DNA from 2 places in the Cytobacillus sp. SAFR-174 genome. Region 1 is predicted to be linked to the other one. Evidence: riboswitches for the same ligand, from Rfam matches in the RefSeq annotation. Region 1 holds a riboswitch; the other holds the start of a gene.
The links. Region 1 has a riboswitch for thiamine pyrophosphate ahead of ACTHRG_RS15390 (YkoF family thiamine/hydroxymethylpyrimidine-binding protein). Riboswitches for the same ligand answer to the same signal wherever they lie in the genome.
Positions count from the first base shown of each region.

Region 2: linked by a shared signal. The riboswitch ahead of ACTHRG_RS03395 (3-oxoacyl-ACP reductase) and the one ahead of ACTHRG_RS15390 (YkoF family thiamine/hydroxymethylpyrimidine-binding protein) in region 1 are both predicted to bind thiamine pyrophosphate.

Region 1 covers NZ_JBQCMZ010000015.1:4,191-7,600, forward strand. Annotated here, with positions in the region: gene ACTHRG_RS15380 (coproporphyrinogen III oxidase) at 1-194, opposite strand, end outside; gene ACTHRG_RS15385 (Cof-type HAD-IIB family hydrolase) at 449-1,315, opposite strand; TPP riboswitch at 1,532-1,633, shown strand; gene ACTHRG_RS15390 (YkoF family thiamine/hydroxymethylpyrimidine-binding protein) at 1,720-2,325, shown strand; gene ACTHRG_RS15395 (ECF transporter S component) at 2,327-2,923, shown strand; gene ACTHRG_RS15400 (ABC transporter ATP-binding protein) at 2,907-3,410, shown strand, end outside.
Region 2 covers NZ_JBQCMZ010000002.1:227,259-230,668, forward strand. Annotated here, with positions in the region: gene ACTHRG_RS03385 (Cof-type HAD-IIB family hydrolase) at 1-696, shown strand, start outside; gene ACTHRG_RS03390 (OsmC family protein) at 732-1,184, opposite strand; TPP riboswitch at 1,300-1,412, shown strand; gene ACTHRG_RS03395 (3-oxoacyl-ACP reductase) at 1,517-2,278, shown strand; gene thiM (hydroxyethylthiazole kinase) at 2,292-3,107, shown strand; gene thiD (bifunctional hydroxymethylpyrimidine kinase/phosphomethylpyrimidine kinase) at 3,110-3,410, shown strand, end outside.

The sequences.
Region 1 (3,410 bases):
TTCCTGCTGTCTTTATCAGTAAGCTTTGCAATGGCTTTAATGCGATCTCCTTGCTCAAGCTGAAAAGAAATTGTCAAATCTGCTGCAGCATTCTTACCAAGCACCACTTCACATTCTTCAAAAAAGAGGTTCCCGATCAGCCGAAGCGGCCGATGGAACCGTTCATCCTGTATGCCTAAAATTGAAATGTTCAAATCTATCACCTTTTTTTAGAAAATATAATAAATCTGCCGGTGTTTCATCTCACTGACGGCAGCTGCAGAGTCTTTATTATTCATGTTGACAAACTCCTTTTAGTGTACAGAAATGGGGAAACAAGGTCAATATCAGGGAAGTGAATCCCATTGGATCGCTTTGTTTATTTCCCTCTCTTTTTCTCTTTCTCTTTATCCAATGCCTGAATCAAAAAGAGAGCCCATCTGCCTGACTGGACTCTCTTTCATTCATTTTATTTTAACAGATTCATTTTCTTCAGGAAATCGATTGGATGCTGTTTGCGGAAATGTTCTTTAACCATGTAGCTTACGCCGCTCTGGTCATTGGATCGTGTCAGCCAGTCTGCTGCTTTTTTTACTTCTGCCGGGGCATTGCCCATTGCCACACCCAGACCGGCGGCTTCAATCATTTCCAGATCATCTCCAGAATCTCCTATAACGACCATTTGATTTCTGGAAATCCCAAGGTGCTCACATAAATAGAGCAAACCATTCAGCTTTGAAACTCCGGCAGGAACAATGTCCATCCTCAGATCATTCAGTTTAATGACTTCCACATTTTCAAACATGCCCCAAATGGCTGTCTTAGCATCCTCAAGGTCTTCTTTATCTTCAAAGTACACTTCAATTTTCGGCGGTGTAACAGGCTCATCTAAAATGGTGTCACTTAATGAATCCACAAACTGCTGGGAATAAAAAATGGGATCACCGGTTGTAAAAACAGTTTTAGCAAGCATATTGGTATTGAGCTTCGTTTTGTTGGCAAGGGAATATTTTTCGTGCACCAGCCTGATTTGACAGGTAAAGCCTTCAAGCAGGCGCACGATTTCAAACGTTTCATCTTCTTGAATCCTTTTTACAAAGATCGGCTTTTCCTGGGAAGCTGCAATATATGCCCCCCTGTGGGTGACCAGCAAAGAATTGATTTTCAATGCTTTAGCCACTTTTTTCGCGGATGGAAAGCTTCTGGACGTAACAAGTGTTACATAGATCCCCTTTTGCTGCACATATTCTATCGCTTCTTTTGTTGATTTATGAAGTCTTCCATTTGATTGGAGTAGTGTTCCGTCTATGTTTAAAGCAAGCATTCTGTATATCATCCAATTTGCCCCCTATTCTCGGTGTAAAATTGTCCTATTACACTTTTATGAAGGGAAGGACTTGATTAGAACATAACATGGACAATGTGGAAATATATTTTCATAGCTTAAGATCTTAATGATTTTCCGATCATGAGATATAAAAATGATAAATTATTCATTTACATTTTGTTTGCTCCGTATTAAGATGGAGTCATAAAAAAACTGCATATCCAAGTTTTGCACTAGGGGAGCTTTTTGGCTGAGAAGAACAATCCGTTCTGACTCTTATCACCCGATCTGGATAATACCAGCGTGGGGAAGTGCAGGTGAACGGCTATCATTCTAGTGTATTGATACATTCAACTGCATTTCCTTATGGGAATGCAGTTTTTTATTTTCATTATTACTAGGAGGATGGCAAAATGCAGGGAAATTTTTTATGTGGAACTAGTGAAATTACAGGGTGCAGGTTTTCAATTTACCCAATGACTGACAGGTTTGCAGATGTTATTTTATCAGCTCTAAAAGAAGTGGACAAGAGTAAGGTATGGATGGAAACAGATGATGTGAGCACCTGTGTGCGAGGCAGGTCTATTCATGTTTTCGATGTGGTCAAAGCTATTTATCTTGAAGCAGTTAAGCATGGAGACCATGTAGTGTTTAACGGCACTTTTTCAAATGGATGTCCCGGTGATACTGCAGGCGATGCTTATCTTGCTGAAAATGAGGAACGGGCGAATGAAGAATCAGCAGCAGGGATCAGCCAGGAAGTCGCTGTCCAGTTCGCCCTTTATCCGATGGGTATTCCTGATTACATGAACGTTATTATGGACCAGGTCGAGCTCGCAGCGAATCGGGGAACTTTTACTAAAGGGGTGCATTATGCTTCAAGACTAGATGGAGATGCACACGCTGTGTTTAAAACACTTGAGGATGCTTTTGAAAATTGCAAGAAAAGCGCTTCTACGCATATTGTTATGACGGTGAATATGTCAGCCAATAGTCCTTCCAAAAAGGGGGCTGAGTAATATGCTCGACAAGTGGAAGCTTCGTGAGGTCATTGTCCTGTCTGTACTCGCAGTTGTGTTTGCAGTTGTTTACCTGGTGTTCATGCACTTTGGCAACGTGCTATATGGAATGTTCGGCTTAATTGGCTATGATCTTATTTTTGGCATTTGGTTTATTGTTTCGATCATCGCAGCGTACATAATCAGAAAACCCGGTGCAGCCTTTTTATCGGAAACCATCGCTGCAGCCATTGAAGTCATGATCGGCAACGCAGTTGGTCCCCGTCTGATTCTGTCAGGGATGATTCAGGGGATTGGAGCGGAAGCTGTTTTTGCGGCCACGAAATGGAATAATTACCGGACATGGGTTTTAATTGCTGCAGGCATGGGTTCTTCTGTTACTAGTTTTATTTGGGGCTATTTCATTTCCGGCTATACGGCCCTCTCACCCGGTTATGTAACGGCTATGTTTTTTGTGAGGCTGATCAGCGGTGCTTTACTAGCTGGATTGCTGGGCAAATGGCTGAGCGAGAGCCTTGCGAAAACCGGGGCATTGAACAGCTTTCCAATTGGAAAAGAGCTGAAAAGGGGAAAACCGGAAAATGGAATTACAGGATAACCGGCATATATTAATAACTGAACAGCTTTCCTTCAGGTATGAAGATGTGAAAAAACCAATTATAAAAAATGTGCAATTCAGCCTTTATCCAGGGGAAGCAGTTCTATTATTGGGCCCAAGCGGCTCGGGAAAAAGCACACTTGCTTTCTGCTTAAATAAGTTGTATCCCGAGGCCGTTGATGGCAAATTGGACGGGACTATTTCATTCAAAGGAAAGATGATGGAAGAGTTCGGCCCTGGCGAAATTAATCAGCACATTGGCATTGTGTTTCAGGACCCTGAAAGCCAATTTTGCATGACCACAGTCGAGGATGAGCTGGCATTTGGGCTTGAGAATTTGAAAACACCTCCTGAAGAAATAGAGAGTAAGATTGATGAAGCATTGGAGCTTGTTCATCTTTTGCCATATAAACATTCCTTAATCCACACTCTTTCCGGGGGCCAAAAGCAAAAGCTTGCACTGGCATGTGTTTTATCATTAAAACCG
Region 2 (3,410 bases), on a different contig from region 1:
GGAACTTTATTAAATTCCAGAGGGGAAATTCCTGAAGAGAACCGTGCAGCCATAAAAGAGGCGAAGGAGAAAGGAATCGAAGTCATTTTGAGCACCGGAAGATCAAGGCTCACAGCAGGCGATCATGCCGATTCCCTGGAATTAAACTCCTATTTAATCACGGTTAATGGCAGTGAAATATTCGGCCCTGATGGAGAATCAATTTCTAGAGCTCCCGTTGATTCCAAAGTTATGGAATGGATGTGGAACTTATCACAGTCACATAAAACCAATTTCTGGGCCACCAGCTGCGAACGGGTATGGAACAACGAAATGCCGGAGAATATCCATGACCATGAGTGGCTCAAATTTGGATTTGATATATCAGATGATGCAGTCAGGGAACTGATTCATAACGAGCTGCAGTCAAAAGGCGATTTGGAAATTACTAACTCAAGCTTAACCAATATTGAAGTCAATGCTCTGGGCATCAATAAAGCGAAAGCGATCCAGAAGGTAACAGAGATTCTTGGCATTTCAATGGAAAATGTAATGGCCATGGGAGACAGCTTGAACGATATTGCCATGATTGAGGAATCAGGCTGGGGAGTAGCAATGGGAAATGCCCAGGAAATCGTGAAAGAAACAGCCGATGCTGTGACGGGAACCAATGATGAATCCGGTGTTGCACAGGCAATCCGAAAATGGGCCCTATAGGGAACAAAAACCGGCTATCATGCCGGTTTTTTGGTTTACTTCATTGACCTAAGAATGGTTTCCTCTAATTTGACTTCTACATTCCCTTTAATTGCCCTTGAAATCATGCAGGATGCTTCAGCTTTTTGTGCAAGCTTTCGGGCAAGTGCAAGGTGCTTTTCATCGGCATCTGCCTTCAGTACGATAACCGGCCGATGAATGATTTTCCTGTAGGTGATCACACCATTGGTCACATCCACAACACCGACGGATTCCATCGTTAGGTCATCTTTCTCAATCCGGCTGCGTTCCATCATGGCTGCCAGGGTAATAATATAACAAGTTGCCGCCGCCCCCAGAAGCATTTCATCCGGATTGGTTCCGATTCCAGGACCGTTCATTTCCGGAGGGATAGATACCTTAGTTATAAGCCCGCCTGTTTCAATTTCACCCACATCATTGCGAAGGCCAGGCCAATGTGCTTTTAAATGAAAATGGTGTTCAGCCATATTTGAATCCTCCAAGTTATGTATTTCTACTTACACATTAAAGAGGAACAGGCAGAATTGCAAGACTTTACAGATTTCACGTTTCAGGCTAAGATAAAAACAGCCAACTTAATAGTTTTACTGCTAGGGGTGCCCGATGCTCGCGGGCTGAGAAAGAAACCGGACTGTTTTTTACCCTTCGGACCTGATCTGGATCATACCAGCGTAGGAAAGTAGTAATTGCGGGGAACGACGTTCTTTCTCTTAGATTATTCAGCCAGGTCCAATTTCGGATCTGGTTTTTATTTTGTTCTCAAAACAAATGAATTGGCTATCAATAAGGAGGATTTTCTATGAATCTTAACGATCAGATTGTCATTATTACAGGCAGCAGCAGAGGGTTGGGCAAAGAAACAGCAAAATCATTCGCGAGAGAAGGGGCGAGAATTGTCATTAACTATTTCCATAGCGAGGAAAAAGCCTATGCTCTGCAGAAGGAAATTGGCGAATCAGCCATTGCCATTCGTGCTGATGTTCGGGACAGAGTTCAAGTGAAATCCATGTATGAAAAAACGAAGGAACACTTTGGAGCCCCCATTACAACCATAGTCAATAATGCACTTGTGAATTTTCAATTTGACCCTATTTCAAAAAAAGATGCAGAAACAATTAAATGGGACGATTACAAAAATCAGCTGGAAGGTGCAATTCTAGGAGCATTGAACACAGTTCAGGCAGGTCTTGACGATATGAAAAAACAGGAGTTTGGCAGGATAATATCGGTCGGCACCAACCTATTCCAGCATCCAGTTGTACCCTATCATGACTATACGACCAGCAAAGCTGCTTTATTAGGCTTCACCAGAAATATGGCGAATGAGCTGGGCCAATATGGAATTACTGCAAATATGGTATCAGGCGGTTTGTTAAAAACGACAGACGCCAGTGCTTCGACCTCTAAGGAAGTCTTTGAAATTATCGAAAACTCTACTCCATTAAGAAAAGTCACAGATCCTGCAGAAGTGGCAGATGCGATAGTCTTCTTCGCCTCTCCCTGGGCAAGGGCAGTTACAGGACAGAATTTGGTTGTGGATGGCGGACTAGTTATGAATTAAAGGAGGATTCTAAATGAATATTCAGGAGATTAGCAGTCTATTAGATAAAGTAAGAGAGTCAAACCCTCTGGTACATAATATCACCAATGTGGTGGTAACCAATTTTACTGCCAATGGCCTGCTGGCAATAGGGGCATCACCTGTAATGGCATATGCGCATGAAGAGGCGGGTGATATGGCTAAAATCGCCGGGGCACTGGTTCTCAACATGGGAACACTGACTGAAAAAGAAGTGAAAAGTATGCTTATCGCAGGAAGGTCTGCCAATCAGCATGGTGTGCCGGTAATCTTTGACCCGGTTGGTGCCGGCGCGACAGCTTATCGAACAGAAACAGCCAATAGAATAATGGAAGAATTAGATATTAGCATCATAAGAGGCAATGCTGCAGAAATTGCCAATGCTGCAGGACAGCAATGGAATATTAAGGGCGTCGATGCCGGAGAAGCAGAAGGAAACACTTCAGATCTTGCAAAGTCGGCAGCAAATAAACTTGGTGCAGTCACCGTCATTACAGGGAAACAGGACATCGTTTCAGATGGACATTCCACTTTTACGGTCAACAATGGCCATCCCCTGTTAACGAAAGTAACAGGTGCCGGATGTCTTTTGACTTCTGTCATTGGAGCTTTCGCTGCTGTTGAAAAGGATCCAGTAAAAGCGGCAGCTGCTTCATTGGTCGTGTATGGCTCTGCCGCCGAAATCGCTGCAGAAAAAACGGATGGCAGGGGCCCGGGCACTTTCCAAATAGAGTTCTTGAATAGCTTATATACTATTTCAGCCGCAGATGTTGAGTTGCGCGGCTCTTTTAGTCAGATAGGAGGGGAATAACTATGAAGGTGAATAAAGCCTTAACCATAGCAGGATCAGACAGCGGCGGCGGTGCGGGTATTCAGGCAGATTTAAAAACCTTTCAGGAACTCGGCGTTTTCGGCATGTCAGCGTTAACTGCCGTAACTGCCCAAAACACCAGGGGAGTGCAGGGAGTTTATCCAATGACCCCAGATGCTGTTGCGTCCCAATTGCAATCCATTGGAGAGGATTTATGGCCGGATGCAGTCAAGACAGGAATGCTCTTCAGTGCAGAGATTATCGAAAGGGTTTCAAAGGAGATTGCGAAATACGGCTGGAACA